Regions from separate parts of the Frankia sp. AgPm24 genome, predicted to be linked through region 3. Evidence: riboswitches for the same ligand, from Rfam matches in the RefSeq annotation. Region 3 holds a riboswitch; each other region holds the start of a gene.
The links. A riboswitch is a leader RNA that binds a small molecule or an ion and turns the genes downstream of it on or off. The one in region 3 is predicted to bind cyclic di-AMP.
Positions count from the first base shown of each region.

Region 1: another riboswitch for cyclic di-AMP. It lies ahead of MXD61_RS15130 (C40 family peptidase); the one in region 3 lies ahead of MXD61_RS02600 (transglycosylase family protein).
Region 2: another riboswitch for cyclic di-AMP. It lies ahead of MXD61_RS03955 (transglycosylase family protein); the one in region 3 lies ahead of MXD61_RS02600 (transglycosylase family protein).

Region 1 is NZ_JALKFW010000191.1:218-9,804, forward strand. Features, by position in the region: gene MXD61_RS15130 (C40 family peptidase) at 251-1,222, opposite strand; cyclic di-AMP (ydaO/yuaA leader) riboswitch at 1,348-1,518, opposite strand; gene MXD61_RS15135 (hypothetical protein) at 1,912-2,298, opposite strand; gene corA (magnesium/cobalt transporter CorA) at 2,581-3,891, opposite strand; gene MXD61_RS15145 (PhzF family phenazine biosynthesis protein) at 4,062-4,844, shown strand; gene MXD61_RS15150 (hypothetical protein) at 4,944-5,372, opposite strand; gene MXD61_RS15155 (hemerythrin domain-containing protein) at 5,498-6,349, shown strand; gene MXD61_RS15160 (PP2C family protein-serine/threonine phosphatase) at 6,527-7,720, shown strand; gene MXD61_RS15165 (CHASE3 domain-containing protein) at 7,720-9,474, shown strand; gene MXD61_RS15170 (response regulator) at 9,467-9,587, shown strand, end outside.
Region 2 is NZ_JALKFW010000005.1:169,613-179,199, forward strand. Features, by position in the region: gene MXD61_RS03945 (lipase) at 1-1,196, shown strand, start outside; gene MXD61_RS03950 (peptide deformylase) at 1,782-3,434, shown strand; cyclic di-AMP (ydaO/yuaA leader) riboswitch at 3,925-4,099, shown strand; gene MXD61_RS03955 (transglycosylase family protein) at 4,102-4,482, shown strand; gene rlmB (23S rRNA (guanosine(2251)-2'-O)-methyltransferase RlmB) at 4,660-5,721, opposite strand; gene MXD61_RS03965 (PP2C family serine/threonine-protein phosphatase) at 6,479-7,597, shown strand; gene MXD61_RS03970 (hypothetical protein) at 7,597-7,938, shown strand; gene MXD61_RS03975 (FHA domain-containing protein) at 8,014-9,516, shown strand; gene MXD61_RS03980 (hypothetical protein) at 9,540-9,587, shown strand, end outside.
Region 3 is NZ_JALKFW010000004.1:101,901-111,487, forward strand. Features, by position in the region: gene MXD61_RS02600 (transglycosylase family protein) at 222-902, opposite strand; cyclic di-AMP (ydaO/yuaA leader) riboswitch at 910-1,141, opposite strand; gene fbaA (class II fructose-bisphosphate aldolase) at 2,048-3,085, opposite strand; gene MXD61_RS02610 (DedA family protein) at 3,422-4,204, shown strand; gene MXD61_RS02615 (CAP domain-containing protein) at 4,293-4,838, shown strand; gene MXD61_RS02620 (NAD(P)-dependent oxidoreductase) at 5,023-6,261, shown strand; gene MXD61_RS02625 (GNAT family N-acetyltransferase) at 6,254-6,823, shown strand; gene MXD61_RS02630 (nucleotidyltransferase) at 7,264-8,337, shown strand; gene MXD61_RS02635 (PH domain-containing protein) at 8,379-9,587, opposite strand, start outside.

The DNA of each region.
Region 1 (9,587 bases), on a different contig from region 3:
CATGCCCGACCAGGGCACTGGATGGTGCCGAACCTGTCCAAGAAGTACGAAACGTGCCGACGCGTGGACGTGTACGGCTGCTAGCTGACCGCGGCCGGAGGGGGGTGGCCGCGGGCGGCGTCAGACGTCCAGGTCAGGTCGTGTCCACGGCAGGCGCCGCGAGGTCCAGGAAGGGCTGCTGGCTACCCTCGGAACGTGCGGGAGGGTGGCCGCTGGGCCCGGCTCGGACGAAGCGGTGGCGAAGGTGTCGTCAGATCCGGCCCACGTAGTACGACGTGGTGTAGATCGACTGGAGCTTCACGACGTCGCCGGTGTGCGGGGCGACCCACATCTTGCCGTTGCCGGCGTAGATGCCGACGTGGTAGATGTTGCCGGGCGTACCCAGGAAGATCAGATCTCCGGGCTGCTTGTTGTACATGGAGATCCGGGTGGTGGCGGCGAACTGGGCGTCCGTCGTGCGCGGCAGGGTCTTGCCCAGCTGCCGGTAGACGTACTGGACGAGCCCGGAGCAGTCGAACGAGCTCGGGCCGTCGGCACCGTAGACGTAGGGCTTGCCGGCCTGCAGAGAGGCCAGGTAGACGGCCTTCTCACCGATGGAGTTCGCCGGGAGCGGGACGTCCACGTCGACGGAGACGTTGTCGATGATCGCGCCGCGGGCACGCGAGGCCGCCGCCGGGGCGGGCTGCGCGACCTGCAGGGTGGCGTCGTTCGACGAGTGCGCCGACTGGAGGGCGTCCGTCCCGTCGAAGATCGCGGTGACGTTCGTCGTGGTGAGCACCCGGGCCGTGTACGACGTGTAGCCCTGGTCGTTGGTGTACAGGTGCTTGAAGGTCGCCCAGCCGGTGGGCAGCTTGACCTGCACCTTGACGAGCTGGTTCGCCAGCGGCTCGTGGGTGGCCTCGTTGAACAGCGAGAAGCCGATGTCCACGGGCTCGTTCGGGGTGACCGTCACGTTCGGGTTGGTGACCCGCAGGCCGACCTGCACCTTGCCCGCCAGGGGCGGTGCGTCGACGGTCGTGGTGGTCAGGGTGGTGCCGACGGAACCGTCGGAGCTGATCGCCGCGGCGGCGATGCTGCCGCCGAGGGCGGCTCGCGAGCCGATCTGCGCGGCGAGGGTGACCGGGGCGGTGTTCGTCGACTCGTCGCGCGCCTGGTCGGCGTGGACGTCGGTGGCACAGCCAGCCAGGGCCACTCCGGAGACCGCGACGGTCCCGGTGGTCATCGCGGCGAAGGCACGCGCCCGGCCCCGACTACGGGTGACCGGCGTGGGGGACGGGGCACGGTGACGGCCGCGACCCGCGACGCGTGAATCTTCGTCGAGCTGCACGCTTTGTGCGGACAACGATGTATTCCTTCCCGTACGCCTGCGAAGTGAGCTGTCGGGTTCGGGCTGGGCTGCCCGGCCCGCGGCGTGACCTTCACGCTGCGGACTTCACCCCTAGGCCGGCACCGTGGCTCGGTGCTGGCCGGTGTGGAGGATGGGTCCCCCGCTCCTGCCCCAGATGACGACTCGGAGGGGACACCGGGGCCGGGGGCAGGATTCGGCGTTCGGCCCGGTGTTGTCGTTTCGTCGGCGTGAGACTAGTCCACTCGGATGGTGCGGGTAAACACTAGCTCCTCCCAACTACAGGCAGTGTGCACTGAAGTGCCCGTGTCCGGGTCACCGCAAGTGCCGCCCGGCCGAGCCGATCAGGCCGTCCCAGCACGCGAAAACGCCTGGATGGGAGGTGGTCGCCAACCCCCGGATCGATGCCGTGACGTCGTGGAACCGGGTGACCGCAGCCGGGTCGCCCCGATTGGACACCCACAGGTGGACACAGCCTCGGTCGCACCCGGTAACCGCGGAGTCGGGGCCGCGCGGCGGGCCGCCCCGGCCGTGGTTCATGCCCATCAGGCAGATCCGAGGGGGTGTCAACGGGGGGTCCGGCCGCGGCGGGAGAGGAAGCCGGCGGTGTCGAGCATCTGGAGTTCGAGGGCGAGCAGCTGGACCTCGCCGGGCAACGAACGCTGGTGGGCGAGGGAGGCGACGGCGGCGCGGGCGCGGTCGGCGAGCGCGTCCAGGGCGCGTTGGCGCTGACGCATCCGGGCCCGCTCCTCCTGGATGGTGCGGACCGTCTCCTCCTGCCAGTCGCGCGTGCGGGCGAGGAACTCGCTGGCGTCCTTGGCCTGACGCTCGGCTTCCTCCAACCGGCTCAACAGGCCGTCGAGGACCTCCAGGCGGCCGACCAGCTCGACGATCAGATCACCGCGGTCGGGCATGGGGGTGGTCGCTCGCCGGGCGGGGTCAGACGAGGGCATGAGCTCCCCTGGGGGGTGGGGGATCGGGGGCTGTGCCGAGCCGCGGAGACGAGGCCCGGTCGCTCCGACACGGATGGTTACGGTAGCCGACGGCGACGACCGAATGTAACCCATCGTACGGATACGTCGGCACTGTCAACTGATAGTAAAAATGAACCATGGACCACCGGCTGGCTGCGCGTTTTGCGGCGTACTGGCGGTTTGGGCGCTATTTGTATGGGCATGCGCTGCGGGGCACCGGTTCCCGGCCGGCGTCAATGACGCAGGTCACTTTCGGGCCGGCTAAAGCCAGCCGTTACGTTTGAACGCCCGGTACAGCAGCAGACAGGCGACCACCATCACGCTCAGGACCGCGGGATAACCCCAGGTCTGGCGCAGCTCGGGCATGTGCTCGAAGTTCATTCCGTAGATTCCGGCGAGCGCGGTCGGAACGGCGGCGATCGCCACCCAGGCGCTGATCCGCCGCATGTCCTCGTTCTGCGCGATGGTCAGCTGGGTAAGTGTGGCCTGGAGCACCGAGGAGAGCAGTTCGTCAAAGTGCGAGATCCGCTCGCTGACCTGCTCGAGATGGTCGGCGACGTCGCGGAAGTAGCGGCGCATCGCGACGTCCACCATTCGTGGCCGGTCCAGGATGAGGCTGCGCAGCGGTCCGGCCAGCGGCTGGACGGCGTGCTTGAGTTCGAGCAGCTCCCGCTTCATCTGGTAGGCGGACTCGGTGGACGGGGTGTGTTCGCGGCGGAACACCCCGGCCTCGATCTGGTCGACATCCACCTGGATCTTCTCGACGGTGTCCACGTAGTCATCGACGATGCTGTCGCAGATCGCGTGCAGGACGGCGGTCGGGCCGTGGCGCAGCATCTCCGGGGCGGCCTCAAGCTGGCGGCGCAGCTTCGACATCTCACCGTGCCGCCCGTGGCGCACCGTGACGACGAAGTCCTCCCCCAGAAAGATCATGATCTCGCCGGTGGTGACCACCTCCGAGGTGCCGGTCACCTCGGTGTGCGCGACGTAGGTCGTGGTCTTGAGCACCATGAACAGGTGGTTCTCGTACTGCTCGAGCTTGGGTCGCTGCCCGCCGGTGACGGCGTCCTCGACGGCGAGCTTGTCCAGTCCGTACTCCTGCGCGACCTCGGCGAGCTGCTCGTAGGTCGGTTCGAACAGGCCCAGCCAGGCGAACCCGTCCCGTTCGTCGCGTGCGAGCCGGAGCGCGTCGGCGGTGTTGACGTCCATCGTCACCCGCTTGCCGTGGCTGTAGACCCCGCAGGCCATCACCCGTCCGTCCGGCGTGGACCGCCGGATGATCGCGCGGGCCTGGCGCCGCTTGCGGCCGACCCGCACCAGCGAGACCGCCGGTCGGCTGAGCGCGCCGGCCAGCCGGTGGGCGTTCGCCGAGGCGTGCTCCAACGCGTCCAGCACCGGATGCTCACCCTGGGACCCCGACTGGTCGAGCGCACCGGCCGGGTCGGAGCGGTCGGAGCGGTCGGAGTCGTCCGATCCGCCGCCGTGTGGTGTCGAGAAGTGAGGTTGTCCGGTGGTGTTCGCCGTACTGGAGATGTCCACACCGTTGTTGTCCGCGGCGTCGCCTTGTGTCATCGCTTCGTCGCCCCCTTCCAGGCCATCGGCGTACCGTTGGCTGTTCTGACGTACCGGTTGCCATCGTGACAAGGCGGCCGGGACTGCCGGGCAGGGTACCGGTCGGGTAAGAGGATCCGTCCTCGGCGTTCCGTGTGGATGCGCGGGTGCGCCGTGGGATGGCGAGCGTGATGGCGAAGGTGACGCGCACACTGCCGTGGCGGCCCATGGGCGGCCCGGCGCCAGCCACGGAGGTACGGGTGACCGAGATCGAGGTACGCAGGCTGCGGGTGTTCGCCGATGAGACCGGCGCGGCGGGCAGCCTGCTCGCGGTGGTGCTCGACGCCGCCAAACTACTGCCCGACCAGCGGGAACGGGCTCAGATCGCACGGCGGCTCGGTGTGCCCGCTACCGTCTTCGTCGACGACCTGGAGCAGGCGGAACTCGCCGTGCACACCCCTGACCGGCAGGTGCCGACCGCGGGGGACGCTCTTGTCGGCGCCGCGTGGCTGATCGCCCGGCTGCTGGGCGGGCATCCGGCGGTCCTGCGCCTGGCCGGTGGGGACGCGGTGAGCTGGCAGGACCAGGGCCGGGTGTGGACCCGGGCGGCGCTCACCGGTGTCACCGGCTGGACGCACCGCCAGGTGGGCAGCCCCGCCGAGGTCGAGCAGCTGACACTGCCACGCCCCGAACAGGACGATCTCGTGCAGGTCTGGGCCTGGCTGGACGAACAGGCCGGCGTCGTGCGGGCGCGTGCGTTCGGGGAGCGCCACGGTGTCGCCGAGGACGAGGCGTGTGGGTCGGCGTCCATGCTGCTCGCCGCGCGGCTCGAGCGCCGGCTGACGATCCGCCACGGCATCGGCTCGATCGTGCTGGCCGGGCCCGGCCCGGAGGGCTTCGCCGACATCGGCGGCCTTGTCGTCGAGGACGAGACCCTCCACATCGACCATCTCGACGACTTCCTCGCCGACTGAGCCCCACCCGCCAGCGGCGCCTCTCCTCCTCCTCCTCCTGCCCGCTCCTCCTCCTGCCCGCGCGGACGGCTACTCCCCGCGCGGACGGCTACCCGCTCGTCAGAGTGGCGGTTCGGCGGGTGAGCGCAGCATGCGCGTCCACGCGCCTTCGGTGATCTCGCCGCGGGCGTCGATGATGGCCCAGTCGACGATGTCGACGCTGTGGATGCGCAGCGGCAGGCCCATCCGGACGTGGGTGAGCGAGGGGTGCGCGCCGTCGCTGAGGCTGCGCCCGTGCAGCAGCGCCGGATGCGGCCAGCCGGACACGCGCGCCCAGGGCCACTCGACGGTGTCGGCCACCGCGATCTGATGGCGCACGAGCAGACTGCCCAGCGGGGGCAGCGCATGGTTGAGGTAACGCCGCCGGGCGTCGGTCAGGAGTGAGCGGGCGGCGAAGACGGCCTGCTCCCGGACCAGCCGCGACTGCTCTCGCATCGGCTGGTCGGGTGTGGGCTGGTTCTGGATCAGGGGGACATTCCTGACGGCCATGGCGGCCACAGTAGTGGAAATCTTCCGCAGGGTACACATATGCACCCCGGGTTCGACACGCTTTCTTCGATGCCCGCTTACTTTGTGTAGACATTTTCCGGATGCGGTCATCGTGAGCAGGGCGTATGTTCGACGTATTGACAGTGATCCGTTACTCCATTCGTCCGTTCGACGAGGTGATCATGGCTGAGGCGTTGGCGACCCTGGTGGATTCGGCGCATGCGGATGCCTTCCACCTGATCGAACTGGCCGGTGGCTCGCCCGAGGTCGATCCGGGGGGCGCGGCCGATCCGGGGGGCGCGAACGCCACGCCCAGCGACCCGCGGCAGGTGCTGCGGGCCAACGACGTCGCCGTCGCGGCGATCTCCGCGCATCTGAGCGCGATGGAGGCCGTCGTCTACCCGATGTGCGCGCGCAACGTGCCCGGCGGGCGAGCGCGGGTGACGGAGCTGCGCCGGTTGGCGCGGCGCAGCTCGTCGGTGATGCGCGGCATCGAGCAGTACGTGCAGGGCGATCTCAACCGCCCGGCGGCCAGCGTCACGAGCCTGCGCCGGGACCTCGCGGTCCTGCTCACCGAGCATGCCCAGACCGAGAACGCGCTGCTGCATGAGCTCGACCGGACGCTGTCCGACAGCGAGCGCACCCGCCTGCGGGAGCGGTTCTCCGCCGCGATGCGCCACGCCCCGAGCCGGCCGCATCCGCATCTCGGGCACGGCGGCCCGTTCGGCGGCAGCGCCACCGTCCGGCTGCTTGGCACCATAGATCATCTGCTGGATGTGATGGATGCCCGTGAGGTGGCCGGCGCCCCCGTTCGTGCTCCGGCGCCCGCGGGTCTCTGGGGCTGGTACCTGTTGGGCCGCCCGACCGCACCGGCCCCGGAGTGGCCCGCCGAGACCCTCACCGTCACCACGGCTGATCCCGCGGACGGGGCCACCGCCGCGGCCGGTGAGCGGGCACGATCGGTGGGTGGCGGATAGTCGATCGGGGGGTGGCGACCCTGACCGTATGGTGAAATGTTACTGACCTTGGTCGGGTAATGACCGCGACGACAAGCCCGTTCGGTGTTCCCTTCCCCGCGTCTGCCACTCGACATGCCATGCTTCGGGTCCAGGTTGGGCCGATATGGCCCGCACGTCGTGCACTGCCGAGGAGATGTGTCCGGAACCGAGAGCGCCGTCGCCCCGGCGCCCGCGACGCCAGCGGACGTGATCTGGCCGATCCTGCTGGTCGAGGATGATGACGGGGACGCCTTCCTCGTCTCCGAGCTGTTGGAGGAGGTGTCCGCCCCGGTTTCCGTCACCCGGGTGCGCACCGTCGCCGAGGCGCTGGTCGGCAGCGCCGGCGCCGCCTGCATTCTGTTGGATCTCGGCCTGCCCGACAGCGAGGGCCTGTCCGCGTTGCGGCGGCTGCTCGAGGTCGAGTCCGGCGCGCCGGTCGTCGTGCTCACCGGTCTGGTCGACGAGTACCGCGGCGAGCAGGCCGTCGCCGCGGGTGCGCAGGACTACCTGGTCAAGGGCCAGGTGGACGGGCGCGACCTGGTCCGCGCGGTGCGTTACGCGATCGAGCGGACCAGGGCCGACACGGCCGCCCAGGCGCTGCGTGAGTCCGAGTTGCAGGCCGCGGAGCGGTCCCGGCTCGAACGCGGTCTGCTCCCGCGCCCCCTCTACGACGACGTGCGGCTGCGCCACGACACCCGCTATCGCCCCGGTCGGCGCCAGTCGCTGCTCGGCGGGGACTTCTACGACATGGTGGCGACGCCCGACGGTGTCCTGCACGTCCTGCTCGGCGATGTCTGCGGGCACGGCCCGGACGAGGCGGCCCTCGGGGTGAGCCTGCGTATCGCGTGGCGAACACTTGTGCTCGCCGGTGTGCGGGAGGCCGATCGGTTGGGGTATCTCCAGCGGGTGCTGGTCAGCGAACGAGATCATGATGAGATTTTCGCGACGGTCTGTGAGCTCTCCATCGCCGCGGATCGTGAGTACGCCCGGATGCGCCTGGCCGGGCATCCGCCCCCGGCGATCCTGTATCCGCGGCTCGCGGCCCTGCCCGGTGATGTCGTCAGCCCCGCCCTCGGCATCCTCGACGAGGACCTGACCCAGGAGGTGCGGGTCGAGCTCGGCCCGCGCTGGGCGCTGCTGCTGGCCACCGACGGCCTGCTGGAGGGTCGTGACGGCCCCGGTGGCGAACCCCTGGGGTGGGAGGGGGTTCTCCCCGAGCTCGCGAAGCTGTGGCCGCCTCAGGGCCCCGACCACCTGCTCGACAGTCTCATCGACCGGATCGAGGCCCGCAACGGCGGCCCGCTCACCGACGACGTCGCCCTGCTCCTGCTGATGCGGGGCGACGACTGATGCCCGCCGCCGCGGCACCCAGCGCGCCGACGGGTGGCGCGCCGACGGGTGGCGCGCCGACGGGTGGCGCGCCGACGGGTGGCGCGCCGGCCGGGGATGGTGCGACCGGGGGTGGTTCGTCCGGGCTGGGCAGGTGGCGACTGCGGCGGCGGCTGGGAGTCACCTATGTGATCGCGGCGGTGGTGCTGCTGGTCGTGGTGGGTGTGGTCGCGTCGTCGCTGGTGCGGCTCACCGATGCCATCCACACCCGCAGCGACGTGATGGCGCCGGCGTTGCTGGCGTCCAACCGGCTCGTCGCCAGCGTGGTGGACCAGGAGACCGGCCTGCGCGGCTACCTGCTGCAGGGCACCGAGGACTACCTCTCTCCCTACAACGCCGGACGGACCGAGGAACGCCGTGATCTCGCCGAGCTGCGTGGGGTGCTGGCCGGCCGGCCCGACCTGCTGGCCGGTGTCACGGCGTTGGACGCGCGCATCCGCGCCTGGCACACCGCGTACGCCGACCCGGCGATCGCCGCGGTGCGCGCCCAGGGCGTCTCGGCAGCCCGTCAGGTGCCGCTGGCCCCCGGCAAGGTCCTGTTCGACGCGGTCCGCGGCAGCGCCAACGCGCTCAACGCGGTGTTGCTCGAACACGCCAGCGAGGCCCGCTCGGATGTCCGGAGCGCGCTGAACTTCCTGGTGACGGCGCTGTCGATCGGTGCCGCGGCGCTGGTGGCCCTGTTCGCCGCGATCTACTGGGCGCTGCGCGTCTGGGTCACCCGTCCGATCGAACAGGTCGGTGGGGACGCCCGCACCGTCGCCACCGGCAGCCTCGACCATGTGGTCGAACCCACCGGTCCGCCGGAGATCGTCACGCTCGCGGCCGCCGTCGAACTGATGCGCCAGCAGCTCATCGGTGAGCTCGGTGTCGCCCGGGCGGCCCGGTGCGAGGTCGAGGCGCAGGCCGAGGTGCTGCGCCGCTCCAACCGCGACCTCGAGCAGTTCGCCTACGTCGCCTCGCACGACCTGCAGGAGCCCCTGCGCAAGGTCGCGAGCTTCTGCCAGCTGCTCGAACGCCGCTACGGCGACAAGCTCGACGACCGCGGCGTCCAGTACATCGCCTTCGCCGTCGACGGCGCCAAGCGGATGCAACAGCTGATCAACGACCTGCTTGCCTTCTCCCGGGTCGGACGGACCACCGAGAGCTTCGTCGACATCCCCCTCGGGGAGCTGCTCACCCGTGCCACCACGACCCTGTCGCTGACGATCGAAAGCCTCGACGCCGAGGTCAGCGCGGACGAACTGCCGATCGTGCGCGGCGACCCGATGCTGCTCACCCAGCTGCTGACCAACCTGATCGGCAACGCCCTGAAGTTCCACGGGGAGGATCCGCCGCGGGTGCACATCGGTGTGGTCGAACACGCCGACACCTTCGAGTTCTCCTGTGCCGACAACGGCATCGGCATCGAGACCGAGTACGCCGAGAAGATCTTCGTCATCTTCCAGCGTCTGCACAGCCGGGAGGTGTTCGCCGGGACCGGTATCGGTCTCGCCCTCTGCCGCAAGATCATCGAGTTCCATGGTGGTCTGATCTGGCTCGACACCGAGGCCCGCCCCGGTACCACCTTCCGCTTCTCCCTCCCGCGCCGCACCGCCGCCGCTCCCGCTCCCGCGGCGGCATCTCCCGCTGTATCCGTCGGCCCTGTGTCTGCCGGCGCTGTCGATCTCGTCCGCGCCGCCAAGGCCGCCCGACCGTCCGGAGAACAACGTGAGTGAACAGCTCATCCCTGTCGAGGTCCTGCTCGTCGAGGACGACCCCGGTGACGTCCTCATGACCCGTGAGGCGTTCGCGGACCACAAACTGCGCAACCACCTCAACGTCGTCAGCG
Region 2 (9,587 bases), on a different contig from region 3:
CGGGAAACCTCGGTTCCGGCGACCAGTTCGGGGTCCAGGCGCAGCGTTTCACCAGCAACGGGTACCCGGCGGACCGGATCGCGGCCTTCGACTACGACGCGTCGGACCCGGAGCCACCCGCGGAGCGGATCTTCACCGGGCTCGACACCGAGATCGCCCGGTTGCTCACCCTGAGCGGCCGCAAGGCCGTCGACCTGGTGGGCCAGGCCGAGGGCGCCGACCTCGCCATGCGCTATCTGGCCAGCACGCCCGCGCGGGCCGCCCGGGTCTCGCACCTGGTCAGCGTGGCCGGACCGCAGCCCGCCGGGCCGCCCCGCGGGGTGCGCACGCTGGCGGTGTGGGGCATCGGCGACCCGACCCGGCGGATCGCCGGCGCCCAGAACGCGCGCTTTCCCACCGATGACCGCGGCGAACTGCTCGCCTCCACCGGCACCTTCAAGCAGATGTACCAGTTCCTCACCGGTGAGCAGCCCTTCACCACCGAGGTGACCGACCAGGCCGGGCCGATCGAACTCGGCGGTCGGGTCGTGCTGTATCCGGCGAACGCCGGTGGCGGCCCGGCCCGCCTCGAGCTCTACCGGGTCGACCCGCGGACCGGCCGCCGGCTCGCCTCGGGCCTGCAGAGCTTCGTCAACCTGCCGCCGGACGGCACCTTCGGCCCACTGCGGGCGGACGGCACCGCCAGCTACGAGTTCGCCGTCATCCACCCCGGTGAACCGGTGCAGCACTTCTACTACCAGCCGTTTCGGCGCAGTGACCGGCTGATTCGCCTGCTCACGAGCAAACCCGCAGAGGAGATCGGCGGTGGGATGACGGCCAGTCCCCGCCAGACCAACCTCGTGGTCAGCCGGGGCCAGGAGTGGCAGGGTGACCAGGGCCGCACCAGCGACCAGCTCACCGTCGACGGCCACGGTGTGCTGAACCCGGCGAACACGCCCCGGTCGAAACTCACCCTGCGCGTGTTCCTGTTCGACCAGGGCACCGACGGTGTCACCGATCTCGCCGCGCCCCTGCCGTTCTACTTCGCGGTCGGTTTCGTCACCGGTGCGGATCTGTTCATCCCGGCGGGCGCCCGGTCGGTGGCGGTGACGATGACGCCGCGTGGTGTCGCGGCGGGCCGCACCACCGTGCAGGTGCCCGCCTGGCCCTCGAGCACCGACCGGATCAGCGTCCGGTTCCGCGACGACACCTTCTGAGCCCTTTTCCGCCCCCGCCGATCCGGGCGGACTCCCCGGATCGGCGGCGGCAGGATGGTGGCCCTGCTTGGGCAGGGCAGGGCCACCAGTCAGCGGCCGCTCGGGCGACGGGTCAGGCCCGAACGGACAGGTGCGGCGCCGGCCTTGCTGGCCGCCACAGCCGGCCGCGGTCTCCCTCCCTCCCAATCGGGCGACCGCGGCCAGCCGTGGCGGCCTGGCGCCGGCCCCGCCCGGCGGAGGTCGCGGCTCGACGCGGGGCGGGGCCGGCCTGCGTCCAGAGTCGTCCGATCGGCGGCGGCCGGAAACGTCAGTCAGGCATGCTCTTCTCATATGGCCCCGCCGGGACACCACCGCCGGCCATCCGGTGGGTGCTCCGGCCACCTCTGCTGGGGGAACCGGCATGACCCAGGGAGATGTCACCCTCCCAGGCGTCACCCACGCGGCAAGGTCGGACAACGCGGGATCACCCAAAGACGGTGTGCGGGTGGCATAGCGTCGTTATCCTGATGTGTCAGTCGGGGCCACGCATCGGGCGATGTGCCCGCCCGCAGGCGAGGGGTGTGCGGCCACCCGGAGGGCCGGCTGATGTCCTACGAGTCCGGCCCCTACCGCGTCTCCTCGGACCTGCTGGCTCGCGCCGACTTCCAGGCCGCCTGCGCGGCCCGGGACTTTCGCACCGCCTTCCGGCTGATGAAGAAGTACGACGGCGCGAGCCAGAACCGGATCGCCTCACCGGTCGAGGGCCTCAGCCAGAGCCGGGTCAGCCGGATCATGCAGGGCGAGGACCATATCGCGCGGCTGTCGCTGATCGAACGCGTCTCCGACGCGCTGCGGATTCCCGGGGCCTTCTTCCAGCTGGCCGCCCGCCCCTGGGAGACCGGCGCCAGCGTGCGGCCCGTCGCCGGTGCGCCGCCGGCCCGCCAGTCCGATCCACTTCGCTCCGGCGGGCCAGGTGGGTCGGGCGGTCCGGGTGGCCTGGGCGCAGCGGGTGGCCCGGGTGGTGCGGGGCAGGGCCCGAGCGGCGGGCTGCTCGTCGAGCAGGACACCGCCCGGCTGCGTTACGACGATGGCGTCTACCTCGCCCATCAGCGGCGCCGGATCACCAATATCGGCGACGAGCCCGTGACCCGCTACCTCATGCGCATCTCCGTCGATCGCTTTCCCGGTGACCAGGAACGGGCCGCACGTCTCTACCGCAGCGATCCGCTGCGGTGGGAGGAACTGCGGCTGCGCGCCCACTGCGGGCAGGAGGAGATGGCCTGGCAGGTCAAAACCGACTGGGATGCCCTCAAAGAGGTCTGGCTGTTGTTCGAGAACAGCAGTGGACGATTTCCGCTCTATCCGGGTGAATCAGCCTGGATCGAGTACTCCTACCAGGTCGGTGAGCAGAAGTGGGGCCCGTGGTTCCAACGGGCCGTCCGGGTACCGACGAGCAGCCTGTCGGTCGTCCTGGACTTCCCCGCCCAGGTCGACCCGGTGGTCTGGGGAATGGAGACCTCGATGACCGCGGACGCGTTCGCGTTCCGGACCGCGATCGCCCGGGCGGACGAAGGCGACCGGCGGATCTTCACCTGGTCGACCAGCAATCCGCCGCTGCACGCCCGGTATCGGCTGGAATGGAACTTCCGGGCTGTCTCCGACGGTCGGAATCCGGATACCGGCGAGCAGCGTGAGACCACCGGTCCACGGCCCAGTGAACAGATGGCGGCGGCGGGCATCGTCCAGGTCGATGATCCGGCGCTGGCGCAGCCGGCCCGTTCCTTTGATCTGCCGGCCGAGGCCGAGGACGCCCGGCGCGTGGTCGCCGAGCTGTCCTCGGCGATGGAGCGGGTCTCCGCCCTGCACACCTTCGGTAAGGGCATGGGGATCGCCGCACCACAGATCGGCATCAACCGGGCCGCCGCGATCGTGCGCTCCGCCGACGCGGACATCCTCACCCTGCTCAATCCGCGGGTCATCGAGTCCTCGCCGCAGACCGACGAGCAGTACGAGGGCTGTCTGAGCTTCTTCGACGTCCGCGGGCTCGTCCCCCGGCCCCTGGAGCTGCACGTGGAGCACACCGACATCTCCGGACGCCGGCGCATCACCGTCTACCGGCAGGGCCTCGCCCGCCTGGTCGGCCACGAGATCGACCATCTGGTCGGCCGGCTCTACACCGAACGGATGCGGCCCGGCAGCACCCCGATCCCCGTGGAGCAGTACCGCGGCACCGGCTCGGCCTGGACCTACACCCCCTGATCCACCACTACACGTGACCGTCGGGCCGGTCGGGCCGGCCGGCGGTCGGCCGAACGGACACCGGCCGTGGCCGCACGCCCAAGTCCGAAAAAAGCGATACCGCCCACTATGGCGGACGTACCCGTAAACAACGTACAGTTCATGAAGCCCCACCCGATACGGAAATTATTCCGGGCACGCGAGCGCCTTCACGAACGGGCGACCCCGAATGCCACCAGGGTGTCACGGAAAGCAGTTCACGGCACGCAGGGAGACCGGGCACCGGGCAGACCGTGTTATTCTTTCGCCAGCGTGGCGGAACAAATTCAAAATCGGTGTTCCAATGCCCCGGCAGAGCCGACTAGAATCGAGCGCATGCGCCCGCGCGATAATCGGCGGAAAAGATCGAAGCGATAATCCGGAAGGTATTGTGGCCATCTTCACGGACCCTTGATTTACCCCGGTCACGCCCAGCTATGTTCGTAGCCATGTCGTCGACTGACGGCAGACGCCGGGTGGCACGCCGAATCCTGCCCCCGCCCGGTAGGAACCAAACCTGTGGCAGGAACGGGGGAACCACTTCCGGGCGTCGAAGGCAGACGTCCTTGGGGTGAAGCCGCCACTGGTGGCCGGGCATTCCCAGCCCGAACCCGACAGCTCACCTCGCAGGCGTGGGGAAGGACAATCTATGTCCAACGCTCGTACGCTCGGTCGGGGCCTCAACCGGATCAAGCTTGGCACTCGTGCCGCCGTTCTCGCCGCCACTCTTACCGCCTCCGTGGGCGGTGGGCTGGCGCTCTCCCAGCCGGCCAGCGCCGCCCCGAACGCGGATCATTTCCTGCGCGCCGTCATTCCCTGCGAGTCCGGTGGCAATCCCCACGTGGTCAACTCCATCGGCGCGGGCGGCCTGTTCCAGTTCCTGCCCAGCACCTGGCACGGTCTCGGTGGCCGGGGCCTGCCGCAGCACGCCAGTGTCGGCGAGCAGTGGCAGATGGCCCGCAAGCTCTACGCGCAGGCCGGCACCAGCCCGTGGTACGCCTCGAAGCCCTGCTGGGGTCACCGGATCTGAGGCCCCGACACCGCGCCGACATCCGCTCTCGGCCGGTTCTGATCCGCACATGATCGATCGGATCGTGCTCGACAGATCGTGAGCCGACCGGCGCGAGGCGACGCGACCCAGCGCGCGGCACATCAGGCCCCGCCCCTCCTCTCGGGGGCGGGGCCTGATCCGTGCGCGGTGCGGGGCTCAGGCGCCGCGTCGGCGGCGGGCGATCTCCGCGAGGGCCACCGCGGCCGCGACACCGGCGTTCAGCGACTCGACCGCGCCGACCATCGGGATCCGCACCGTCACATCGCAGCGCTGCTCCACCAGCCGGGACAGGCCCCGGCCCTCGGAGCCGACCACCAGGACCAGCGGATCGGTGGCCATGGCGAGCTCGTCCAGGCTCAGCGCGGCGTCGGCGGCCAGCCCCACCAGGAACAGGCCCGCCTCGGCGTAGGCGGTCAGGGTGCGGGTCAGGTTGGTGGCTCGGGCGACGGGCAGCCGCGCCGCGGCCCCGGCCGACGTCTTCCAGGCGGACGCGGTCATCCCGGCGGCGCGCCGCTCGGGCAGCAGGACACCGTCCGCGCCGAAGGCCGCCGCCGAGCGCACGACCGCACCGAGGTTGCGCGGGTCTGTCACCCCGTCCAACGCGACCACCAGGCCAGCCGCGGTGGAGCCGGAACGCGCCGATCCGCCCGCACCGGGCCGGACCCGATCGAGCAGGTCATCGGGATGGGCATAGCGGTAGGGCGGCACCGCGAGCACCAGCCCCTGATGCGGGGCGGTGCCACACAACCGGTCAAGATCGGGCCGGGCGGAGTCGACGACGGAGATGCCGCGGCGCGTCGCCAGCCGGCGGGCCTCGTCGAGACGCTCGTCGAAATCCAGGCCCGCGGCGACGAACAGCGTCGTGGCCGGAACCCCGGCGCGCAGCGCCTCCACGACGGCGTTGCGACCGACCACGAGTTCGTCGTCCTCACCGCCGCGCCGCCCGCGCGCACCCGTGCCCCGCGGGCCCTCGCCGTCGCGTGGGGCGGGCCGATCACGATCGGTCGCCGCCTTCGCCGCCGAGGCGGCCCGGCGCTGGGCCGGGTGGCCGGGCCGCAGGTGCGCGGGCGGGGTCGCGCCCCGCCCCTCCAACGCCCGCCGGCCCTGCCCGCCGCTGCCACCCGCCGCTCCCTTGCGGTGCGAACCGGCCTTACCGGCCCGCCCACCCTGCCCGCCACGGGCGATCCCGCCGCCGCCGCGACGCCCACCGCCGGCCATTCAGCACCACCCCGGGGTGAACGCACCGAACGAGGACATTCCCGAATGTGAGCCGCTTGCGGACGAGTGCGATCCGCTCCTGGGCGATCCGGCGACGGACGATCCGGTCTCGGGTGATCCGGATACGGGTGATCCCGACACGGATGCCCCGCGCGGACGTGAGACGACCATGTGCCCACGGTATCTGGCGTGACGCACGGTATCCGGTGCCCGGCGGAGAATCCCGCGACACGGACCGGCCCGACCTCGCCGGGCCGTCCTCACCGGACGCCGGGCCCGGCCGGCGACACCGGCTGTGGGCCGTTGCCGGGGACCCCCAGCCGGGGGGCAGGCCGGATCCGGGCCAGCGACCTACCCGGAGATTGCCGTTCTCGACGACATCGCGCCCTATCCTGATGCGGCGGTCCCCGCCGGGGGTCGTCGACATCAGACCCTTACGCTCATCCAAGCTCGCGCGCCGACGAAGGAGAACACGCCGGACAGTGGCCTGCCGGTAGCGGTCTCGGTCATCGACGCACCTCGGTGAACCTGGGAAGATACGTCCCCATGATTGCGTGATGACCGGCGTGATCCGACCGACCAGCCCGCAGCGTGCGAACGGCCCCCGACAATGGCCGTATCGCCGGAGCAGCACGCGGGCATCGTCGGTACCGCGGGCCACCGTGGCGAGTTCTGACGACCGGACCAGCAGGGGCAGGAGGCACCAGCACATGGCTCTGCGCACACCGCCCGTATTCGGGCGTCACCTCCCGGCGGCGTGACGGTGGACCTGAACCCGCACGACGACGCCCCGACGGTGGCCTACCAGTTCGCCGGTGCCGGCGCCTTCGACCCGGAGGACGACCTGCGCCGCTGCCCGGTCTGCGCCGCGCCCGTCTACGCCGACGACCGCTACTGCGAGGTCTGCGGGCACGCGTTGGAGGGGCCCGACCCGGCCCATGGCGATGCCGACCACGCCGAGGTCGACCTCGGTGAACTGGCCGGCGTCTGCGACCGTGGCGTGCGCCATTCCACGAACGAGGACGCGATGGGCCTCGCCGTGGTCTACGGCACACTGATCGCGGTGGTCTGCGACGGGGTCTCGACGACCCCCGGCTCCGGTCAGGCCTCCGCGGCGGCGGCGGCCACCGCGATGGCCGTCCTGGCCGACGCGGTACGCGCGCACGGGCCGGGGCATCCGGTCCACCACGACTCGCTGCCGCCCAGGGCTTCGGGCGGCCGAGCCGACGACATGCTCGACATCCTCGAGCCGGACTACCCGACCTACGACGAGCCACGCACCGCCCCGCGGGCGGTCGTCGGCGGCTTCTCCCCCGAGGACGCCGAAGCCGTCCTGCACACCGCGGTCCACGCGGCTCAGGACACGATCGCTCAGCTCAGCGCGGCCGAGGGCCGGATGGCGCCGTCCTGCACGTTCGCCGCGGCCATCGTCACCCCGCCGACTCCCGACGGGCCGGGGATGGTCACCGTCGGCTGGGTCGGGGACAGCCGGGTCTACCTGCTCGGCCCGCGTTGGTGTGAGCGGCTCACCTCGGACGACACCTGGGCCGCCGAGGCCGCCCGGGCCGGTCTCATCCCAGCCAGCGAGGCCGAGACGCACCGGCGGGCGCACACCCTGACCCGCTGGCTCGGCGGTGACGTGGAGGACGTCGCACCGCACACCGAGGTCTTCCCGATCGAGACGCCGGCCACCGTGCTGGTCTGCTCGGACGGGCTGTGGAACTACGCCTCACGTCCCGACGTCATGGCCTCGCTGGTCAATCAGCTGCCCGCGCACAGCACCGCGATCGAGGTCGGCCGGCACCTCATCGACTTCGCCATCGACGCCGGCGGTCACGACAACATCACCGCGGTCGTCGCCCGGGTGGATCACTGATGGCCGCCCCGTCGCGGGGGCGCCGAACGCGGCGGGGTCCGGTCCGCACCGGAGGCCGGTCGACCGCCCGGTTCGACCACTGCGACACTGTTCCTCGGCCCGTACGGCCGAGGTTGCCCCGGTCGCCCGGGGAGGCCGAGCCGCCGGCAAACGGGGGCACGCACCACCTCCTACGGAAGGCGGTTCACAACGACGAAGACACAACGGGTACGGTTCGGTGCAAGAAGAACGTTGAGAAGATCGATGAGATGATCATCGATGGAGTGGTCATCGATGGAGTGGTCATCGATGAGGTGTTCCTGGACCCACGGTCGACGAGGACCCTCCGGGTGAACCGGTGATCAGGTGATGGCGCTGGGCTTGCGCGGGCGCCTGTCTCACTACCCGACTACTGCGATCGGTGCGGAATTGGGATCATGACTGGTCAGGAGAGGTACGAATACCGTCCGGACGACGGCGGTCGGTCTCCCTACGGAGTCGACGAGCCGGGCGGGGGCCGTCGGCGCGGCTCGGCGGTGCCGGACGGTCCCGACTCCGCGGGGGACGGGGGCTACGACCCGCTGGGCATCCGACGTTCACCAGCCGATCTGGCCGGTGTGGCGGACCCGCCCCGCGGCGGCGACCCCTATGGCGGCGGCTACGACCGGAACGGCTACACCGACCAGCCTCGCGGCGGCCGGGGCTACCAGGCCGACGCCTACGACGCGCCCGGCGGCTATGACCGTGACCCGTACGCCCGGCAGCGGGACGACCGGTCCAGCCCCGACGACCGTTCCGGCGCGGACGGCCGTTCCGGCGCGGACGGCCGTGGCGGACGTGACGGCTACGACCGCGGTGGCTACCCCGGTCAGGCCGACCGTGGCTACGCCGAGCCGGCCGACCCGTACGGCCGCGGCGCCGACCCGCGCGCCGATCGCGGCGGCTACGCCGACCCGGCCGACCCCTATGGCCGCGGTGGCTATCCGCCGGGCCGGGAGACACCCGAGGAACGCGCGGCCGGTGGCTACGGCGACCGTGGCGGCTACGGCCGCGGCGGCGACGACCGCGGTGAGCCTGGCGGTGGCTATCCGCCGCCGGCTCGCGACGATCGTGGCTACGGCGAACCGGCGGGGCGCGGCGGCTATGGCGAACCGGCCGATCCGTACGGTCGGGGCGTCGATCCACGGGCCGATCCACGGGCCGATCCACGTGGTGGTCGCGGCTACGGGGATGAACTCGACCCCGACGCCCACCGCCGTGCCCGGCGCGACGACGGCTACGGCTACCCGGCCGACCCGCTCGCCGCGGAGCAGCCGGGAGCCGGCGCCGACCGCGGCTTCCAGCAGGCACGTGGCGGCGATCCGCGGCGCACCACCGACCCGCGCTACGCCCGTCAGGGTGGCGGCGATCCCCGTGGCGGCGATCCCGAGCTGTCCGACCCCCGGGGAGCCGGTCGACGTGACCCGAGGGACGTGCGTGACCCCCGGGACGCGGAGGACCCCCGGGCCGCCGCCGGCTGGGAGGACGAACGTCCCGGTGCGGCCGCGAGCGTGGGCGTCTGGGAGGCGATCGTCGAGGCCGAACGGGAGTACTACGACAGCGGTGACGACCACCGTGTGCCGTTCCCGACCTTCTACCCGCGTCGGGTCTTCGCCCTGGCCGGGGCGAAGATGCTGATCGGTCGGCGCAGCGAGTCCCGCGGCATCCACCCGGACATCGACCTGTCCGGTGCGCCGGAGGACCCAGGTATCTCCCGCAGCCACGCGCTGTTCGAGCAGCTGCCCGACGGCGGCTACGCCGTGCGCGACCCCGGTTCGACCAACGGCACCCGACTCAACGACGAGCCGGACCCGATCGAACCCGGCCACACGGTTCCGCTACGCGATGGTGACCGGGTCTACCTCGGCGCCTGGACGCGCATCACCCTGCGCGCCCGTTAGGCCCCGTCCGCCCTGGCCACGCGGTGCCCGACCCGACCACCTCCGGTCGGCTGGGCACCGCGTGGCAGAGG
Region 3 (9,587 bases):
CGCCGGAGATCGTCCGGGCTGTGCGGGGGGACCGGTCGGGTCGTGGCGTCACGCTGCCCGGCCTGTGCGGCCGGGGTGGGACGGCTGGCGCCGCCCGGGGCTTGTGTCCCCATGACCCGGGCGGGTCGGACCAGATGCGGATGGTGCCGGATGGCGGCGTCGCAACCGGTCCAAGGACGCGTTGTGGGTGGCGTCCGGCTCAGTGCGGTGCGGCGGGTGGCTCAGCCGAAGGTGGCGTGCCATGTCGCCGGTCCGACGACACCGTCGGCGGCGAGACCCCTGGCGGACTGCAGCGCGCGGGCGGCAGCGGCGGAGCGTGGGCCGAAATGACCATCTGGGACGAGCGGGTAACCGATCTGGCTCATCCGCGCCTGCCAGGCTCGTACGTCGGCGCGGTTCTGCCCGGCCAGCGCGGTCGAGAGGGTACGGGTGTACGAGGGCGTCGAGAGTGCCGCGGGGGCGACGGTCAGCGCGCCGCGCTGCGCGGTGCGGGACGCCTGCACCGCCGCGCCGGACGAGGAGCCGCCGGCGAGCTGCGCCGTGCCCATGCCACGGCCGCAGACCGGCCACTGCCCGAAGCCGGAACGCTGGGCCAGACGCAGCGCGGCCTCGTCCTGGACCGCGGGTGCGGCCTGGTGCGGCAGGCCGGTGTAGCCGAGGCTGCGCCAGGTGCTGGCCGAGAACTGGTACGCCCCGAAGTAGCTGTTGCCGGTGTTCGTCGTGTAGTTACCGCCGGACTCGCACTGCCGCAGTCCTTCCCATGTGGTCGCCGCCTGCGCTGGACCGGCGACGGCGAGTGAACCGCCGACCGCCGCTGCGAGAACTGGAGCAACCATGAGAACCCGCGCCCGTATACGGGTGCCGGCGCTCCATTGTCGGCCACTGGTACGTGCGTCGGACATGTATGTGTAGTCCTTCCCCACGCCTGCGAGGTGAGCTGTCGGATTCGGGCTGGGAACTGCCCGGTCATGCCAGGGACATCCTGGGACGCGCACAGACCGAAACCACGGTCGGTCTGGCGACGCATGACTTCACCCCTAGAGCATCGAATCCTTTCGATGCTCGGAGATGGTTCCCCCGTTCCTGCCACATGGTGACGGAGAAATCGCCGGTCGGGGGCAGGATTCGGCGTGCCGCCCGACGAATGCCGCACGTTGTCGTTCGGCACGGCGATGACCATAACCACGCCGTCCGGCGAGTCGCCAAGCATTGAATAGGGTGCGTGACCAACAGCACACTCGGCGTGGCTGCTTGGTGATGGGGTGCATTGGCTGGTAACGCGCGTGCGCGCCCGCTCATCAACCTGGCGACATCTTCGAATGGCCGTTTTGTGCGCGCCTGCTCACGCTGTTTGCCGATGGGGCACGATGGGCGGAGCGTAATGATTTATGTCGAACGCGTCACCTGGTCGCCGACGCGCCATGATGAGCGGCCGTATCCGACTGATGGCTTTGTGTGCAGATTCTGCCTTGATGGGGTTCGACGTGGCAATACGCCGATGCTGGTCGATGCGTGGGCAGCTGTGAGATACGCAATGGTCTGCAACCGGCTTGTTACATGGCTGTGATTTGGTCTCGCAACGTAAAGTGATCGTGTCTATGGGTGACAGGTTCGGGGCGGATTGCGGACTCTGACGGGGGGGATGTCCGGTCCATGTCGCCTGTCCGGGACCGCGGCCGGGCGGCCCCACCGCCACGGATCTGACGCTGCGTAGAGAAGTCGTGGCGTTCGGCTGGTAGGTGGGCGGGTGGTCCACGCCCCAGGGGTCGGCTATGGCGCCGTCATGCCTATCCGGCACGGCCGGAGGCTTTGGGCGGAACCGTCTGGCCGCGATGGACCGCGGTGGCGGTGCCCGAGATGTGCCGAGATGACGGTTCCGCGACCGAGAGGACGGTGCCGCAACGCAGTGGTCCCCCAGTCGCGAGCGGCAACTGGGGGACCGGCGGTTCTGGGCGGTGACTCCGCTGCGGGACTGTTTCTCCCGCCCGGGGTCGTCCCGCCCCGGATGGATGGAGCCCGGCTGGTTCGTCGGGCCTTCCTGTCTGGGTCAGGCCTTCCCGAGCGAACGGCCGGTGGAGCGCAGGTCCTCACAGGCCTGGGCGACTCGGGCGGCCATGCCCGCTTCGGCGAGCTTTCCGTAGGTTCGTGGGTCGTAGGCCTTCTTTACGCCGACCTCGCTGTCCACCTTGAGGACACCGTCGTAGTTCTTGAAGGCGTGGTCCACAATGGGGCGGGTGAATGCGTACTGGGTGTCGGTGTCCACGTTCATCTTGACGACGCCGTAGTCCAGCGTCTCCCGGATCTCGCTGAGGTCCGAACCGCTACCACCGTGGAAGACAAGGTCGAACGGCTTGGAGCCGGCCGCAAGGCCCAGCTTCTGTGCGACGTGGTCCTGGCCGTCCCGAAGAATCGTGGGGCGCAGCTTCACGTTGCCGGGCTTGTAGACGCCATGGACGTTGCCGAATGTCGCGGCGAGCAGGTAGCGACCCTTGTCACCCGAGCCAAGAACCTCGGCGGTCCGCCACATGTCACCGGGGGTGGTGTAGAGCTTCTCGTCGATCGCGCCGACGACACCGTCCTCCTCACCGCCGACCACCCCGATCTCGACCTCGAGGACGATCCGGGCGGCGGTCGCGTCCGCGAGCAGTTCCTCGGCGAGCTTGAGGTTCTCCTCGAGCTCGACCGCGGAGCCGTCCCACATGTGCGACTGGAACAGCGGGTCGCGACCGGCCGCCACCCGCTCGCGGGAGATCGCGATCAGCGGCCGGATGTAGGTGTCCAGCTTGTCCGCCGGGCAGTGGTCGGTGTGCAGTGCGATGTTGACCGGGTAGGCCTTCGCGACATGGTGGGCGAACTCGGCCAGCGCCTCGGCGCCGAGCACCATGTTCTTCACCGTGGAACCGGACAGGTACTCGGCGCCGCCGGTGGACACCTGGATGATGCCGTCGCTGCCGGCTTCGGCGAAGCCGCGCAGGGCGGCGTTCAGGGTCTGCGACGACGAGACGTTGATCGCGGGGTAGGCGAAGGCCTCGGACTTCGCACGGTCGAGCATCTCGGCGTAGATCTCTGGCGTGGCGATGGGCATCGGTGGGGCTCCTTGTCGAAGCTGTCGGGGCGCCGATCAGCCATAAAAGGCGGCACGGGCCGGCCCGATCGGGCGCAAGCGCACCCGCGCGACTGTTGGTGGGCGAAGGGTATGACGACGCGCGTCGTTCGGGTGGCCGGATGCGGTGGACGTCGCGGCACAGTTGCGCCGACGCCGGTCGGCCGCGTCCGAACATGGCGCGTCCGGGCGAAGCCACGCCGTCCGGGCGAAGCGGTGCCGTCCGAACGGCCTGGGACAGCGCGGGGTGTGGTCCACCACGGCGACCAAGGGCTCCGCGTCGGACTGTCCGCGGTGGATTGGCGGCACACTGGACGGGTGGATGTCGGTCACCTGTCCGGGACGACCCTGTACGCCGTCGTCTTTGCGATGATCTTTATTGAGAGTGGTGTGCTGGTCGGTTTCTGGCTGCCCGGCGACACCATTCTGTTCGCCGCCGGTCTGGTCGCCGCCGACGGCGGCGCCGATGTCTCCATCTATGCCCTGTCCGGCGGGGTCGCGGTCGCCGCCAGCGCCGGTGCCGTGGCGGGCTATTACACCGGGGCCCGGCTGGGTCGGCCCTATCTGGAACGGCGGCACGGAACAGCCCTGGCTCGGACGGACGACTTCTATCGCCGGTTCGGCGCCGTGACGCTGATCGTGGCCCGGTTCGTGCCCTGGGCCCGGACCTTCGCACCCGTGCTGGCCGGCGCGGTGGCGATGCCGTGGCACCGGTTCCTGGCCGCCGCCGTCGCCGGTGCGCTGGTGTGGGGCAGCGGCCTGATCGTGCTCGGGTATCTGGCGGCGGACATTCCGGGGCTGCGGGACGCGGCGGGCCCGATGGCCGGGGTGGTCGTGCTGGTCTCGGTGCTGGCCGGGCTTGGCGGTGAGCTGCTGCGCCGACGCGCGGGCCGACGCCGCGCCGTGAGCACGGATCCAGCGGCGAGCACGGATCCAGCCGCGAGCACAGATCCAGTGGTGGCGACCGCGACGCGGGCGGATGCTGTGCGGACCGACTCGGCGGTGGACGAGCCGGTGATCGTTGAGGTGCCGTCGACGGGGGTGGCCGTGGTCGACGCGCCGCACACAGCCGACGCGCCGCACACAGAGGAGAGGAGGTAGCCAGGGCCGAAACGTGGTTCGCCACCGTTGGGCTGGGCTGCGATCGATCCGGTGACCTGGGTCGGGGGCCGACCAGGCGAAGGATTCGATGCGCCGTCCGGTCGCTCGTCGCCGGGCGGGCCTGCTGCCCCCGCTCGTCACGGCGGCCCTGGCCGCGGGGCTGACCGCCTGTTCGCTGGCGCCCGGCCCCGGGGCGTCCGGGGAGTCCGGGGCATCCGGGGCGCTGGGCACCCGTGCGACGGACCCCGCCGTCCAGGCCACCTCTACTACCTCTACTACCTCTGTTACTGGCGCCGCGGTGGGCGCGGCCGACGTGCTGGCGTCCACCGGGGGTGTCGCCACGCCGAGCGGGGCGCCCGCGGCTTCGGCCGCCGCCGTGGGGTCGGCGAACGCCCACGCGACGGCGCTCGCGAACATCCTCAACACCGTGGTCATCCTCACCAACCTGATCGCCGCGGAGAACATCGCCGCGGGTCAGCCGACACCCGACGCGGTCGTGCGAGCCTGGATGGCCAGCCCCGGACACCGGGCGAACATCCTCAACCGCTCGCTGCGGCGGATCGGTGCCGGTCCTGCCGGGGGTGGGCCCTACGGCGCCCACTGGACCCAGGACTTCATCACGCCCCCGCGCTGAGATCTCCCGACGTCGGCGGACCGGTGCCACTGGCCTGGATACGGTGTGGCCGGACGATCCCGTAGGGTCGAAACGTCGTCGCCGAGGGCAGTCGGGCCACCTTTCCGGCGCCCTGACGGCGGCAGCGACAGCACGCCGTCACAGGGGTGGCCCGGCGCGGGTGCCCCGGGCAGGAGGAGGGGCCGTGGTTCGCGCGGTGGTCACCGGCGCGGCCGGTTTTCTCGGTGGGGCGATCACACACGCGCTGCGCCAGGCGGGCACCGAGGTGGTGGCGCTGGACATCCGCCGGGCACCGGGCATCACGACGGCCGACATCACCCGTCCGGGGGACTGGGAGCGGGCGCTGGACGGTGCCGATCTCGTCGTCCAGGCGGCCGCCGTCGGCCTGGGTGGCGTGGCGGAACTGACCCCGGTCCGGCCGGGGCGGGCCGGCGCGCCGGTGCGGGTGGCCGCCGGTGAGATCCGGCGGGTGACCCTTGCCGGCACGGCGAACCTGCTCGACGCCGCCGGCCGCGCGGGCGTCGACCGGTTCGTTCATCTTTCCTGCGTGGACGTGGTCAACATCGCCGCCACCCAGCGAGCGTCCACACCGGAGAAGACCATGTCCGCCCCCGGTTCGCCGCAGGCGTGGGCCGAGGGCCTGGCCGGGCCCGGCGGGCTGCTCGACGAGTCGGCGCCGGTCGGGCTCACCGGGGATGCCCGGGCGGACGCGCTGGCCGCGGCGGAGCAGGCGGTGGCCTCGGCGGCCGCGCACGGGCTGGGCGCGACCGTCGTGCGCGTCGGTGACGCCTACGGAGCCCGGGCGGGGCGTTGGACACTGTGGCCGGTGCTGCTGCTGCGCGCCGGGCGGTTCGTGGTGGTCGATGGTGGCCGCGGCATCCTCAGCCCGGTGCACGTCGACGATGTCGTCGACGCGGTCGCGGCGGTCGTCGCGGCCCCGCGAGCCGTGGTGGCCGGCGAGGTGCTCCAGGTCACCGGGGGCGAGTCGGTGCCGGCCGCGGACTTCTTCGGTTACTACGCGGACATGCTGGGCGTGGCGGCGCCCCGCTCGGTGCCCGCGGGCATCGTCGGGGCGCTCGACGGCTGGGAGCGGCTGCGCGCACTCGCCGAGGGGCGTCGGGGGCGCGGCACGACCACGACGACGGCCGGGTCCAGCGCCGGGACCGGGGCGGGTGGACCGCGGGCGCTGGTGCGTGGGGTCGGTGCCCGGCTCGGCGCCGGGGTCGATCCACGGGCTCGGGTGGACGTCGGGCCGCTCGGTGTCCGGGAGCTCACCCGCGAGCGCGGCTTCTCGTCCAGCCGGGTAGGCGAGCTGACCGGCTGGGCACCGAGGGTGCCGCTGGTCGAGGGGATGGCCCGCACCCAGGACTGGTTGCGGGAGCGGGGGCTGCTCGGCGTGCGGGAGCCGTCCCGTCGTGGGTGAGGGGCCGACACTCACCACATCCCGGCTGCTGGCGCTGCCCCTGACCGTGTGGAACGCGGGCTATGTCGCGGAGGAGCTGGCGTCGGCGTTGTCGTTCACCTCGGTCGTGGTCGGTTCGGGTGGTCCCCGGCAGCCGGGGGTGGCGCCGGACGGGGGTCTGGTCGGCACCGATCCGTATGCCGACCGGTCGGACCCGCGTGACCCGGCCGGGTCACTGCGTCGTGAGCTGCGTCGCCGGGCCGGGGCCGGTCGGTCCGTGCTGACCTGGGTGCTGCGGCGGCGATCGGAGCCCGCGGCGGTCGGCCTGCTGGTGGCCGACACCCAGGGCCGGCGGGCGGTGGTCGGGGTGTCGATCGCGTTCGGTTACCGCAGGGAGGGCTACGCCACCGAGGCGGTGCGGGCGGCCGCGGGCTGGCTGGAGTACCGCGGTGTGCTCGTGGAGACGCGGATCCGGCGCGGTGACGCCGTCGGCAAGCGCCTCGGGCAGGCGACCTCGTTCGTGCCGACCCCCGTTCTGGTGGCCGGATGGTGGCGGGTCTGGCTACGGCCGCCGGCCGGCTGAGATCGACCCCCGGCCGGCTGAGACCGACCCCCGGCCTGCGCGCATGCCACCAGTGGACTACCGCGCGGTCCACGTCGTCGGGCCCATTGGTGCCAACCGGGGGCTGTCCCGCGGGCGTCCCGAGGGCCCCTGGCCAGGGGCCCTAACACGGACGAACATCGTTGTGTGTCTGTTGCGTCGATGATGTCCTGTTGACCGGGATCTGGCCGCGACCTTCTCGTAGTTTTCTCGTCACTGGACGAGCGGTGGAACACGCCACGCCGACAGCCCCCTGTTCAGACCGTGACGCCCTGGGGCACCATGTAAAGCGATGTCGCGACCAAGGCCGACGGGCCGAGGGCAGGGCGGGGCGACCGGGGCGGGCTGTGGGAGGCTCGCCGCGCGTCCGGGGAGGGGAGCCCGAACGTTTCGGCGCCACCTGCGCCTGGGAGGTCAGCAGCATGAGCGTGGACACCCCTCGGGGAACACCGGCCGGAGCCCGGCCCGGTGAGGTCACCTATGACCATCTGGTCATTCCGTCGCACTGGCGGCGGTCACCCGCCTCCACGCCCGGCGAGCCCAACGCGCTGTTCCCGTCCGAGGACGGTGCGTCCGGGCAGCCCGATGCGATGCCGCCTGGTCCGCCCTCGGGGGCGATGACCGGGCCGTTGCTGGTCGGGACGACCGCACGTGCGTTCGCCAAACTCGACGACATGATTCGGCTCAGCGCCGAGGAGAAGGCGGTGATCGCCGCCCGCCGTGACGAGGCCGAGCGTGCACTGCGGGCGATCTTCCCGCCGCGGTGCGCGCTGCCGCTGGTCGGCGTGGCCACGATCGGCTCCGCCGGTCGCGACACGATGATCCGCCCGCTGGACGAGGTCGACATCTTCGCGGTCTTCTCCGCGGCCAACAGCGCGTGGAAGCGGTTCCGCTGGGACTCGCGCGACCTCGTCCTGTGCGTGCGCAACGCGATCGGCGGCGAGCGCATCCAGACCATCGGCAGCCGCGGCCAGGCCCTGCGCATCGTCTACGACGCCCCGCCGGATGTGCATCTCGTGCCCGCCTTCGACCATCCGCGGGCCGGTTACGTCATGCCCGACCGGGTCGGCGGCTGGTTGCCGACCCGACCCGAGCGACACCTGGGCTGGACGGCGGATCTCGGCCCCCGGGTGATCTCGGCGGTGCGGCTGCTCAAGGCCTGGAACCGGGTGTGCGGCAGCCACCTGCGCTCGTTCCATCTCGAGGCGCTCGCCGGGCAGGTGCTCGGTGGTCGTGGTCTGAACACCCGCCAGGGCCTGGCCGAGGTCTTCCGGTACATGGACGAGGTGGGTCTGCGCGTCGCCGACCCGGCCGATGTCGGTGGCGATCTGTCCAGCTACGTCCGCTCCGAGGATCTTGACGTGCTCGGGGAGAACGTCCGCTTCGCCCGGCTCTACTCGGCGAAGGCGCTGGCCGCCGAACAGGCCGGTGACCACGGGGAGGCTGTGGCCCTGTGGGGCGCGGTGTTCGGCCCGGAGTTCCCCACCTTCGGCTGAGCCCCAGCGGCCCAGCGGCCGGCTGGGCCGCTGCTCAGTGCTCAGTGGTCGGGGTGATCGGGTCGTCGGCCCAGGCGGGACAGTTCCGCCTGGGCGTAGACCAGTGCGGTCGCCGCCTGGCGGTCGCGGTGGCCGCTGCGCACCCGGACGGGGCCGTCGATGGTGTCGAAATGGACGTCGGCCAGCCGCAGGAGCCGGGCCAGCGGGTTCGCGATCAGCCGGATGCTCTGCACCTTGCCGTGCGCGATGATGTCGGTGTGGCGCCGGAGCAGTCCGTGTCGGGCGACGAAGATCCGGTCGTCGGCGCCGCAGGCGAGCACCCACCAGTGCGCCGGCGCGAGCAGCAGTGCCCGGCGCGGTCCGCGGGTGAGCGCCACTGCGGCGACGTCCACCCCGGGCAGCAGCGCGCCGACGAGCGCCATCGCCTCGTCGTGGCGGGCCACCGGCAGCAGGACGGTCGGGCCGCTGCCGGCGACGTTCATCCGCAGGGTCACCCAGCCGAACGGTCGCCACAGCAGCGGCGCCGTGATCCGCAGTGCCTGGACCCGCCCCGGTGGCACGGTCGCATGGGCCCGTTCGATCAGGCCGCTGTCCAGGCGTAGCCCGTCCGCAGAGGTGGACACCGTGTACGGATAGCCGACGGCGAACACCCGGACGGTGCGATGCCACAGCCAGCCGAGGATCGGGATCGCGCCGAGCACACCGGTGCGGGTCCCGGTCAGCAGGGACGGGACGGCGATGGCCGCGACGCCGAACACCGCCACCCACGGCGCCGGGGACAGCGCGATCGCCGCGGCCAGCCGGGTCGGCGGCACCTCGGCGAGCGTCGCCGACCCGTCCGACCCGTCCGAAGGGCCGAAGGGGCCCGGGGCCGCCGGGCTCGCCGCCGCGGGCCGCGCGGAGCCGGTCAACAGCTGGCTGCGCAGCCGCTGGGCGTGGCCGAGCGAGAGGTAACGCAGGTCGGAGGTGGCGCTGCCGCCGTCGGAGTCGGCCCGGTCCCGGCGTTCGTGGCCGGCGAGGTCGAGTCGCACGACGGCGAGCCCGACCAGCCGGGCGAGCAACGGCTGGACGAGATCGACGGCCTGCAACCGGTCGAGGCGGACATAGCGGGTACGTCGCACCAGCAGGCCGGTGTCCAGGCGCAGCCCGTCGCCGTCGAGCCGGTAGCGGGTGAACCGCCAGACGCAGTACCCGTAGATGCCGGCCGCCGGTACCAGGAAGAGCATCGTGAGGCCGATCGCTCGGGCGGT